DNA from 3 places in the Allobosea sp. 05T438 genome. Region 3 is predicted to be linked to each of the others. Evidence: riboswitches for the same ligand, from Rfam matches in the RefSeq annotation. Region 3 holds a riboswitch; each other region holds the start of a gene.
The links. A riboswitch is a leader RNA that binds a small molecule or an ion and turns the genes downstream of it on or off. The one in region 3 is predicted to bind thiamine pyrophosphate.
Positions count from the first base shown of each region.

Region 1: it holds a riboswitch for thiamine pyrophosphate, as region 3 does, so the genes downstream of both, AC1DIN_RS10340 (LuxE/PaaK family acyltransferase) here and thiC (phosphomethylpyrimidine synthase ThiC) in region 3, are expected to answer to the same signal.
Region 2: it holds a riboswitch for thiamine pyrophosphate, as region 3 does, so the genes downstream of both, thiO (glycine oxidase ThiO) here and thiC (phosphomethylpyrimidine synthase ThiC) in region 3, are expected to answer to the same signal.

Region 1 is NZ_JBFTKQ010000003.1:400,689-403,959, reverse strand. It holds gene ggt (gamma-glutamyltransferase) at 1-950, opposite strand, end outside; TPP riboswitch at 1,089-1,216, shown strand; gene AC1DIN_RS10340 (LuxE/PaaK family acyltransferase) at 1,306-2,382, shown strand; gene AC1DIN_RS10335 (acyl-CoA reductase) at 2,388-3,271, shown strand, end outside.
Region 2 is NZ_JBFTKQ010000002.1:119,330-122,600, reverse strand. It holds tRNA gene AC1DIN_RS04380 (tRNA-Ser) at 658-748, opposite strand; TPP riboswitch at 946-1,047, shown strand; gene thiO (glycine oxidase ThiO) at 1,125-2,120, shown strand; gene thiS (sulfur carrier protein ThiS) at 2,104-2,301, shown strand; gene AC1DIN_RS04365 (thiazole synthase) at 2,303-3,073, shown strand; gene AC1DIN_RS04360 (thiamine phosphate synthase) at 3,088-3,271, shown strand, end outside.
Region 3 is NZ_JBFTKQ010000007.1:93,998-97,268, forward strand. It holds gene thiC (phosphomethylpyrimidine synthase ThiC) at 1-1,655, opposite strand, end outside; TPP riboswitch at 1,735-1,839, opposite strand; gene AC1DIN_RS16035 (hypothetical protein) at 1,909-2,151, opposite strand; gene AC1DIN_RS16040 (OmpA family protein) at 2,547-3,271, opposite strand, start outside.

The DNA.
Region 1 (3,271 bases), on a different contig from region 3:
TCGGCGAAGGCGATCTTCAGCGCTTCGGCCAGCAGATGCACGGCGTCCGGCGAGCCGAAGCCGAGAGCGCCGATGTCGTAGCCTTCGAGGATGTTCAGCATCTGAGCGATATGCACGCCCGACGAGGAGGGTGGCGGCGGGCCGACGATCTCATAGCCGCGATAGGAGCCGCGGATAGGCTCGCGCATCTCGATGCGGTAATTCGCCAGATCGGCCTGATCGATCAGGCCGCCATTCGCCGCCATATAGTCGGTCAGCGCGCGCCCGAGCCGCCCGCCATAGAGCGCCTCAGGCCCTTCCGCCGCGATCAGTTTCAGGCTCGCGGCATAATCGGACTGGATCAGCCGCATGCCGGGCTGAAGCGGCTGGCCGCCCGGCAGGAGCATCGCCGCGAGGCCCGGGTCGCGGGCGAGATCACCGGCATTGTCGGTGATGCAGTTCGAGAGATATGGCGTGACGATGAAGCCGCGCTCCGCCAGCCCGATCGCAGGTTGCAGCACCTCGGCCAGCGGCAGCGTGCCGAAGCGTGCCAGCGCCTCGCACCAGCCCTTGAGCGCGCCCGGAACGGCAACCGCCTTGGCGCCAACGACGTTCTCGCGGTCGCGGGTGTCGCGTTGCCTGCCGATCTCGTCGGAAAGGCAGTCATACATGTCGGGCGTCGCATGGCCCGGCGCGGTCGAGAGATTGTCGATCACGACATGGCGTCCATCCGCGAGGCGGATGTGACTCAGGCCGCCACCGAGAATGCCGACCATCATCGGTTCGGCGACGGTCAGCGCGAAGAGCGAGGCGACAGCGGCGTCGATCGCATTGCCGCTGCCGAGCAGCATCTGCGCGCCCGCCGCCGAGGCGAGCGGATGATTGGTGACGACCATCCCGCGCGAGCCCGTGGCCGGCTTCTTTTCGCAGGTAAAGGAGGCGATGCGGGGTGGCGGCGCAGGAACGTTCATGGCCGGCACAGAAACGGTTTTGAAGGCCCGCGTCGAGCCTCTTCTTCAGCATGCGCGCCATGTCCCGGCTTCTCGCCGAAAGCGGCGGGCCCTGCGCCGGCAATGCTTGACAAGCCATGGCCCGAAGCCCCACCTAAATCCCGTTCCCAGGGGGGCCTCGCTAGGAGGCTGAGATTCCGCCCGCGGGGCTTTTGGCCCGGCAACGCGGTGACCCTCCGAACCTGATCCGGATCATACCGGCGTAGGGATGCGGGACATGCGGCCGTCACGGGCCCTGATTCCAGCTTGCGCCCATGATCCTGTTGCGATCGACGCTCCCGGCTTGCCCGCGAACGTCCGAACGGAGTGAGCCGCAGTGACGCAAGCCGAGATCATCGAGGCGCTCCTCGCGTTCATCTCGCTTCCCGATGCCACGGAAGCCGAATTCGAGGCGATGGCGCTGAAAGTCTTCGCCTATCAGTTCCGCAACAACGAGCCCTACAGGCGCTTTGCCCTGCAGCGCGGCCGTACGCCGCTTTCGGTGAGACGCTGGCGCGACATCCCGGCCGTGCCGATCACCGCCTTCAAGGACCTGACGTTGAGCTGCATCCCGCCGGAAGCGGCTAGCCATGTCTTCATGACGAGCGGCACGACGCAGGGCGTGCGCGGCCGCAGCTACCACCCGACGCTCGATGTCTGGAAGGACTCGATGCTGGTGAACTTCCGCAAGCGCTTCATGCGCGACCGCGAGCGCATCCGCATGGGCGTCCTCTTCCCAGATGAGACGGCACTGCCGAATTCCTCGCTCGCCTGTTATCTCTCGCTCGCCCGGCGCGAATGCGGCACGTCCGATTCACAGGTCTTCATCAACGCTGCGGGTCTCGATCTCGACCAACTGCTATCGACGCTCGCCCAAGTCGAAGCGAGCGGTGAGCCCTATTCCCTGCTCGGCGCGAGCTATTCCTTCGTGCCCGTGCTGGACGCGCTCGCCGCGAGCGGCCGGCGCTTCGCCCTGCCGGAGGGCAGCCTGATCCTCGACACCGGCGGCTTCAAGGGCCAGTCACGGGAGCTCGGCCCCGATGAGTTCTATGACGGGCTCGCAGCCGCCTTCGGCGTGCCGCGCTCGGCCTGCATCAACATGTACGGGATGACCGAGCTGAGTTCGCAGCTCTACGATGACGGAAACGAGACCTGCCCCTCGGTCAAATCCGGCCCGCACTGGATCCGCAGCCGCGTCGTCGATCCGCTGACCGGGGCGGACCTGCCGGAAGGCCAGCGCGGCGTCATCGTCCATCACGACCTCGCGCATTTCAACTGCGTTTCCGCGATCCTGACCGAGGACGCCGGCGAGATCGTCCCGGGTGGCTTCAAGCTGTTCGGCCGCGTCGACGGCGAAGCCTCGAAGGGCTGCTCGGTCGCGGTTGCCGAGTTCCTTGCGGCGGCGCGGGGCTGACCGCCGTGATCGAGCACGCAGGCCATCTGCCCGGCCTGGACCGCGAGGCGCTGCGCTGGCGCGAGGTCAGTCACAGTGCCTGGGGCGAAAGCGTCACTATCGCGCTGCCGGAGCTCGACGAAGCACAGGCCGCGGCTCTCTGCGAGCATGTGCGCAGCAATGCACGCGCCCGGCTGAAGCAGATGGACACCGCCCGCATCGTCACCGCGATCGACGCCGCCGTCGCGCGTCTGCTCGACCGCGGGCACCCGCTCCGACGCAAGGCCGAGCATCTCCTGCCGATCGTCACCGGCTATGATCGCGAGACGGTCCGCCTCGGCCTGACCGGCTATCTCAAGACCTTCCGGCGCCCGCAGCTCCTGCGCTTCCTAGCCGAGGATTTCGCCAATCCCGCCGTGCTCGAAGGTTTCCAGCCGACGCCCAAGGGCGGCTACCTGCGCGCCCACGGCCCGGAACTGCTGCTGCATGTCTGGGCCGGCAACGTCCCGGCGCTCTCGCTCTGGAGCCTTATCTGCGGATTGCTGGTCAAGGCGGGCAGCGTGGGCAAGCTCGCCTCGGCCGAGCCGTTGACCGCGGGGTGGTTCGCCAGCCTCCTCGCGGAGATCGACCCGGAACTCGGCGAATGCCTCGCGATCGTCTGGTGGAAGGGCGGCGAAGCGGCCGCCGAACCGGTTTTCCTGCGCGAAGCCGACACCGTCATGGCCTATGGCGGCAACGACACGCTCGCGGCCCTGCGCGCCAAGCTGCCGGTCACCACGCGCTTCCTGCCGCATGGCCACAAGATCGGTTTCGGTGTCATCGCCCGCGAAGCGCTCGACAGCCGCAAGGCACCGGCGCTCGCCCGGCTCGCGGCCCATGACGTCGCCCGCTACGAGCAGCAGGGCTGCTA
Region 2 (3,271 bases), on a different contig from region 3:
AGCTTGGGGAATGCCGGCGGCCCCCGTTTCGCACGGTGTGTCTGCGGCCGAAGCAACCGGTGAGGAACCCAGGATACTCCGCGCTCGCATGATACTCCTCCCGCGAGGACACGCGCTCGAATACTAAATATTATAGCCTAGTATGGGATTTTCGGCCGGACATACAAGTCGATCGACGTTCGCGCCAAAGGCGCGGGTCACGACGCTGCATCTCCGGCGACAGCCGCTGGTCGAAGCAATCCGCAGCTCGCCGACGCTCGCCCACTGCGGCAACAGATCTACTTCTGCTTCGCCAATGCGGTCTGGAATTCAACCGCCTTTGGTATGATTGGCCAGGCCCGGAAGCGGGACGTTGCCGAAGTGAAACGCCCTTAAGCAGACATCTCAGACGTCGGCAAGCGGCCGACCCCGCTTGTCAGGCGCCTCGTGGCGAATGTCTCACTTGGGGCGCCACCAGACCACGAAGGCAAACCTGTGAATGTCTGGCTCGGGGCGGCAGCCAGAGTCTGCTTATGGCGCGAACCGGAGCGCATTGCTCAATGAATGATCGCACCTCGCGCCACCCAGGTGACTTGCGAGCGAGAGGGAGTGTTTGGGTATCCGCAACTTCCGGTCCCCGATTTCTCAATTAAATCATCTGCTTAGTGCAGATAGAAGTGGCGGAGACGGAGGGATTCGAACCCTCGATACCCTTGTGGGGTATGCTCATTTAGCAAACGAGTGCCTTCAGCCTCTCGGCCACGTCTCCGGCGAGAGGCTCTATGCCTGATTGCAGAGGCCTTTGACAAGCCTCGCCGATAACTTCCTTCGTACGACCTGTGCATTCGCGCGAACGCGGCGCTCGACCACTCCCGTGTGAAGGGAGTGCTCGAGAGGTAAGAGGCCGCCGCAACGGAGCCCTGCGCCGGCCTGGCTTGCTCCCCGGCGGCGCTGCCACTAAATTGCTGTTGTCCGTTGGGGTGCCGAAAGGCTGAGAGGCGTGGCTTGCGCCAACCCATCGCACCTGATCCGGGTAATGCCGGCGAAGGGAACGGTCTTCGGCTCGCAGACAAGTTGCTCGCGCCTCAGGCCGCTGCCTTCCCGGGAGCAGGGAAAGCATGACGGCAGCACGTCCTCAGTCAGGCCTGACAGTCGCGGTGGTCGGCGCCGGCGTCGTCGGTCTCGCCTGCGCCACCGAACTGCTGGCGCGCGGCGCTGACGTCACCGTGCATGAACGCGGCCCGCGCGTCGGGGCCGAGGCCTGCTCCTGGTATGCTGGCGGCATGCTCGCGCCCTGGTGCGAGGGCGAGAGCGCCGAGGAGCCGGTGATCCGGCTAGGGCAGCAGGCAGCCGACTGGTGGGAGCGTCATGCCGGCGGCGTCGTCCGCAAGGGCACGCTCGTCGTCGCGCCAAGCCGGGATCGGTCGGAGCTGCGCCGCTTCGGCCAGCGAACCAGCCATTTCGAGGATATCGACGGCGAGGCCATCGCCGGGCTGGAGACCGATCTCGCCGGGCGATTCTCGCGCGGTCTGTTCTTCTCTGGGGAGGCGCATCTCGATCCCCGACAGGCGATCGCCGCTCTGGGCGAGCGGCTGGTCGCGAACGGCGCCGTCATCCATTTCGACAGTGCGGTCGAACCGGCCGATCTCGATGCCGATATCGTCCTCGACTGCCGCGGGCTGGCTGCGCGCGATGTCCTGCCGGAACTGCGCGGCGTCAAGGGTGAGATGCTGCTGCTCCGGAGCGACGATATCAGCCTGTCGCGGCCGGTTCGTCTGCTGCACCCGCGTATCCCGCTTTACATCGTGCCGCGTGCCGACGGGCTCTTCATGGTCGGTGCGACGATGATCGAGAGCGGGGAGCGCAGCCGCATCTCGGCCCGCGCCATGCTGGAGCTGCTCGGCGCGGCCTATGCGCTGCATCCAGCCTTCGGCGAGGCGGAGGTGGTCGAGATCGGTACCGATGCCCGCCCGGCCTTTCCCGACAACCTGCCGCGGCTGACACGCCGCGGGCGGGTGATCCACGTCAACGGACTCTACCGCCACGGTTTCCTGCTCAGCCCCGCGATGGCGTGGATGGCGGCGGAAGCCGTGTCCAATCCGCAATCCAGACCGGAGATGCTGCATGACCTTGCTGCTTAACGGCGCGCCGCAGGAAATCGCCGCGAAGACGCTGGCGGAGGCGCTGGCCGAGCTCGGCTATGGCGGCCGCATCGTCGCGACGGCGGTGAACGGCGAGTTCGTGCCGGCGCGCAAGCGGGCCGAGATGCCTTTGAACGATGGCGACCGCATCGAGGTCGTCGCGCCGATGCAGGGAGGCTGAGATGGCGTCCTTCTATGGTTTCGAGCCGCAGAATCCGCTTTTCCTCGGTACAGCGCAGTATCCGTCTCCCGCGATCCTGGCCGAGGCGGTGAAGCGCTCGGGCGCCGAGGTCGTCACCGTCTCGCTGCGGCGGGAATCGGCCGGCGGCGCCGGGCAGGCGTTCTGGGCGCTGATCCGCGAGCTCGGCGTCAAGGTTCTGCCGAACACGGCGGGCTGTCACACCGTCAAGGAAGCGGTGACCACCGCACAGATGGCGCGCGAGGTCTTCGGCACCGACTGGATCAAGCTCGAGGTGATCGGCGAGGACGACACGCTGCAGCCGGATGTGATCGCGTTGGTCGAGGCCGCCCGCATCCTCGCCGATGACGGCTTCAAGGTCTTTCCCTACACCACGGAGGATCTCGTCATCGGCGGGCGGCTGCTCGATGCCGGCTGCGAGGTGCTGATGCCCTGGGGCGCACCGATCGGGTCGGGCAGGGGGCTCAACAACCCCTATGGCCTGCGCAGCATGCGTCAGCATTTCCCTGACATTCCGCTCGTCGTCGATGCCGGTATCGGCCTGCCTTCACATGCCGCACAGGCGATGGAGATGGGCTATGACGGCATCCTGCTCAACACCGCCGTCGCCAAGGCGGGCGACCCCGCGGCGATGGCGGAGGCCTTCGCGCTCGCCATCCGCGCCGGCCGCCAGGCCTTCGCCGCGCAGCCGATCGAGGCGCGCGACATGGCCGCTCCCTCCACCCCCGTCATGGGCAAAGCCTTCCTGGCCTGAAAGACTCGTCCCGCATGAAGCTCGATCCGTTCTACCCCATCTTCGACAGCGCCGATTGGCTGGAGCGGATGCTGCCGCTCGGCGTCAAGCTGGTCCAGTTGCGCGTCAAGGACCGCCCCGAGGCCGAGGTCGCACGCGAAATCGCCCGGGCGAGGACGCTCTGCGCGGCGGCCGGCTGTGTGCTCGTCGTCAACGACT
Region 3 (3,271 bases):
TCGTGGAATTCCCGCGCCGTGTCGGGGTCGAGCGCGAGGTTGAACTGGTCCTCCCAGCGAAAGTCGAAACGGGCGCGGGAGACCGCGTCGTCTCGGATCTTCGCCGCCGGATGGCCCTTGGCGAGGTCGGCGGCATGGGCCGCGATCCGATAGGTGATGACGCCGGTCTTGACGTCGTCGCGGTTCGGCAGCCCGAGATGCTCCTTCGGCGTGACGTAGCAGAGCATGGCGCAGCCATACCAGCCGATCATCGCAGCCCCGATGCCGGAGGTGATGTGGTCATAGCCCGGCGCGATGTCGGTGGTCAGCGGTCCGAGCGTGTAGAACGGCGCCTCGCCGCATTCGCGCAGCTGCTTGTCCATGTTCTCCTTGATCTTGTGCATCGGCACATGGCCGGGGCCCTCGATCATCACCTGGCAGCCCTTGTCCCAGGCGACCTTGGTCAGCTCGCCGAGCGTCTCGAGTTCTGCGAACTGAGCCCGGTCGTTGGCGTCGGCGATCGAGCCGGGGCGCAGGCCGTCGCCGAGCGAGAACGAGACGTCATATTTGCGCATGATCTCGCAGATCTCGTCGAAGCGCTCGTAGAGGAAGCTCTCGCGGTGATGCGCCAGGCACCAGCGCGCCATGATCGAGCCGCCGCGCGAGACGATGCCGGTGACGCGGTTGGCGGTCAGCGGGACGTAAGGAAGCCGCACGCCGGCATGGATGGTGAAATAGTCGACACCCTGCTCGGCCTGCTCGATCAGCGTGTCCTTGAACACCTCCCAATCGAGCTTGATCGGATCGCCGCCGACCTTCTCCAGCGCCTGGTAGATCGGCACCGTGCCGATCGGCACCGGCGAATTGCGCAGGATCCAGGAGCGGATGTTGTGGATGTTGCGGCCGGTGGAGAGGTCCATCACCGTGTCGGCGCCCCAGCGGATCGCCCAGACCAGCTTCTCGACCTCCTCGGCCGCGCCGGAGGTGACGGCGGAGTTGCCGATATTGGCGTTGATCTTGACCAGGAAGTTGCGGCCGATCGCCATCGGCTCCAGCTCGGGGTGGTTGATGTTGGCCGGGATGATCGCGCGCCCGCGGGCGATCTCGTCGCGGACGAATTCGGGCGTTACGAATTCCGGCACGCTGGCACCGAAGCTCTCGCCATCGGCATGCCGCTCCCGCGCGCCTTCCAGCATGGCGGCACGACCGAGATTCTCGCGATGGGCGACATAGATCATCTCGGGCGTGATGATGCCCGCCTTCGCGAACTCGTACTGCGTCGTCATCTGGCCCGGCTTCGCCTCGAGGATCGGGCGCTGCGCCGGGCAGGCGGGCACGAGCTGCGCTTCGCTGATATGGCCGTTGTCGGCAGCGGTGACGGCCCGGCCGGGCACGGTCTGGAAGCCGCGGGCATCGAGCCAGGCCCGGCGCGGCTGCGTCAGCCCGGCGTTGAGGTCGATTTTCGCCTCGGTCTCGGTATAGGGGCCGGAGGGATCATAGATGCGCACCGGCGGCTCGGCATCGGTGGTCAGCACGACCTCGCGGAACGGCACGCGCATTTCGGGATGTTCGGGGGCTGCGACATAAATCTTGCGCGAGCCGATGATCGGGCCGGTCGTCACGCTTTGCGGCGCGGTTTTGACGCTGTTCTTCTGGGGTTTGATATGGGCATTCATGGGGATCTCCTCCTTGGTACAGGTCAGGAGATCCGGCGTCGAAGCGGTTCAGTCGCTGTCTGCGGGCAAGGCTTTGCGCCCTGCGATCGCGTTCCAGTCCCTCCGCCGGTATGACCCGGATCAGGTTCGACGGGTTCGGCTTCGGAAGCCATCTCAGCCCTTGCGGGCACCCCTCGGAACGGTACGGAGGTTAGGCGCAGCGAGGCCGCTTGGCAACGGGTGATGCGGCAGACGATCAGAAGGCGGGAATTCTTCAGGCGGAGCGGTCGACAAGGGCGCCCTGCCCGGCCGGGAGCATCGCCTTGCTCTGGTCGACGCTCTGCTGGAGCATGGTGACGAGGCTCTGATCGGCCTGCGCGTTCTGTTTGATCATCTCGGCGGACAGCGCCTGCTGCGTCGAGGCGGCCTGCATCGTGACGATGCTGCGGGCAAGGGAGACGGCGTCGCTCATGCCGGCGACGCTAATGCGCCCGCCTTGCCAAATCCTGAACGGCATCAGGGCCTGATGATCGACGGCACCGCACGCGGCATCGGCAGATCGCGACCGGGCTGCGGCGGGCCAGCCTGTGCTCCGTCATCGCGCGGTTCGCGCCTGTCGGCGMGCGGCGGGGCGGCCCGTTCGCCGGGCGGCGGCCGAACGGTCTCATCTGCACGTGGCCTCACCGGCACGCCAGGAGCACGCTGTTTCACCGCAGGAGGAGCATTCTGAGCCGATGCCGGAAACGGCGCGAAGTAACCCGCGAGCATCAGGCCTGCCATCGCCAGAGCGGACATCTTCATGGCTGCATCTCCCATCGGCTCTCCCTCCGGAAGAGGAACCGCCGTGGGCGTGCGGGGGTTCCTCGCGCGCCGCAAAGAACGGGGCTGCCCATGGAGCAGCCCCGTGCGGGATCAGCGGTTCTGACCGGTCAGCAGCGGCGTGATGCGCCGCAGCGTCACGCGCCGATTCTCGCGCGCGGCGTCCTGGGTCTGAACCTTCAGATACTGCTCGCCATAGCCCTGGGTGGTCAGGTTTTCAGGCGGGATCTGGAAGTCGCGCGTCAGGATCTCGGCGACCGACTGGGCCCGGCGATCCGAGAGCGAGAGATTGTCGACATCGGAGCCGACGGCATCGGTATGCCCCTCGACGAGGAAGACCTCGTTGGGCGAGCTCTGCAGGGCCCGCCGGACCGAATCCGCGATCACGGCCAGACGCTGGCCCTGGTCCGGCGAAACCTGCCAGGAACCGGTGTCGAAGTTGATCGTATCGATATCGACGCTGCGCATGCGGGCACGAAGATCCGGCGAGTAGCGGACCTCGTCGAGCGTGTAGCGACGCGGGATCGCGGCGATCGGCGGCGCCATGATCGTCTCGTAGATCAGTGCCTCGTCGGCCTGATCGGCATCGACGATATAGCGCTCGCGCGGGATCGGCAGCGGCGGCGGCGGCAGCACGACGACATCATCGGCGAAGCGTCCGGGACGGTCACGCAAGGTGTTGTCGATGATCACCACCTCGCGGTCGTCGCGATCGATGCGGATACGGCGGATCAGGCGGCCCTCCTCATCGGTGACGGTGACGATACGCGTGCCATCGGGACGCTCGAACACGGTCCGCATCTCGCCGTCGCGGCGCT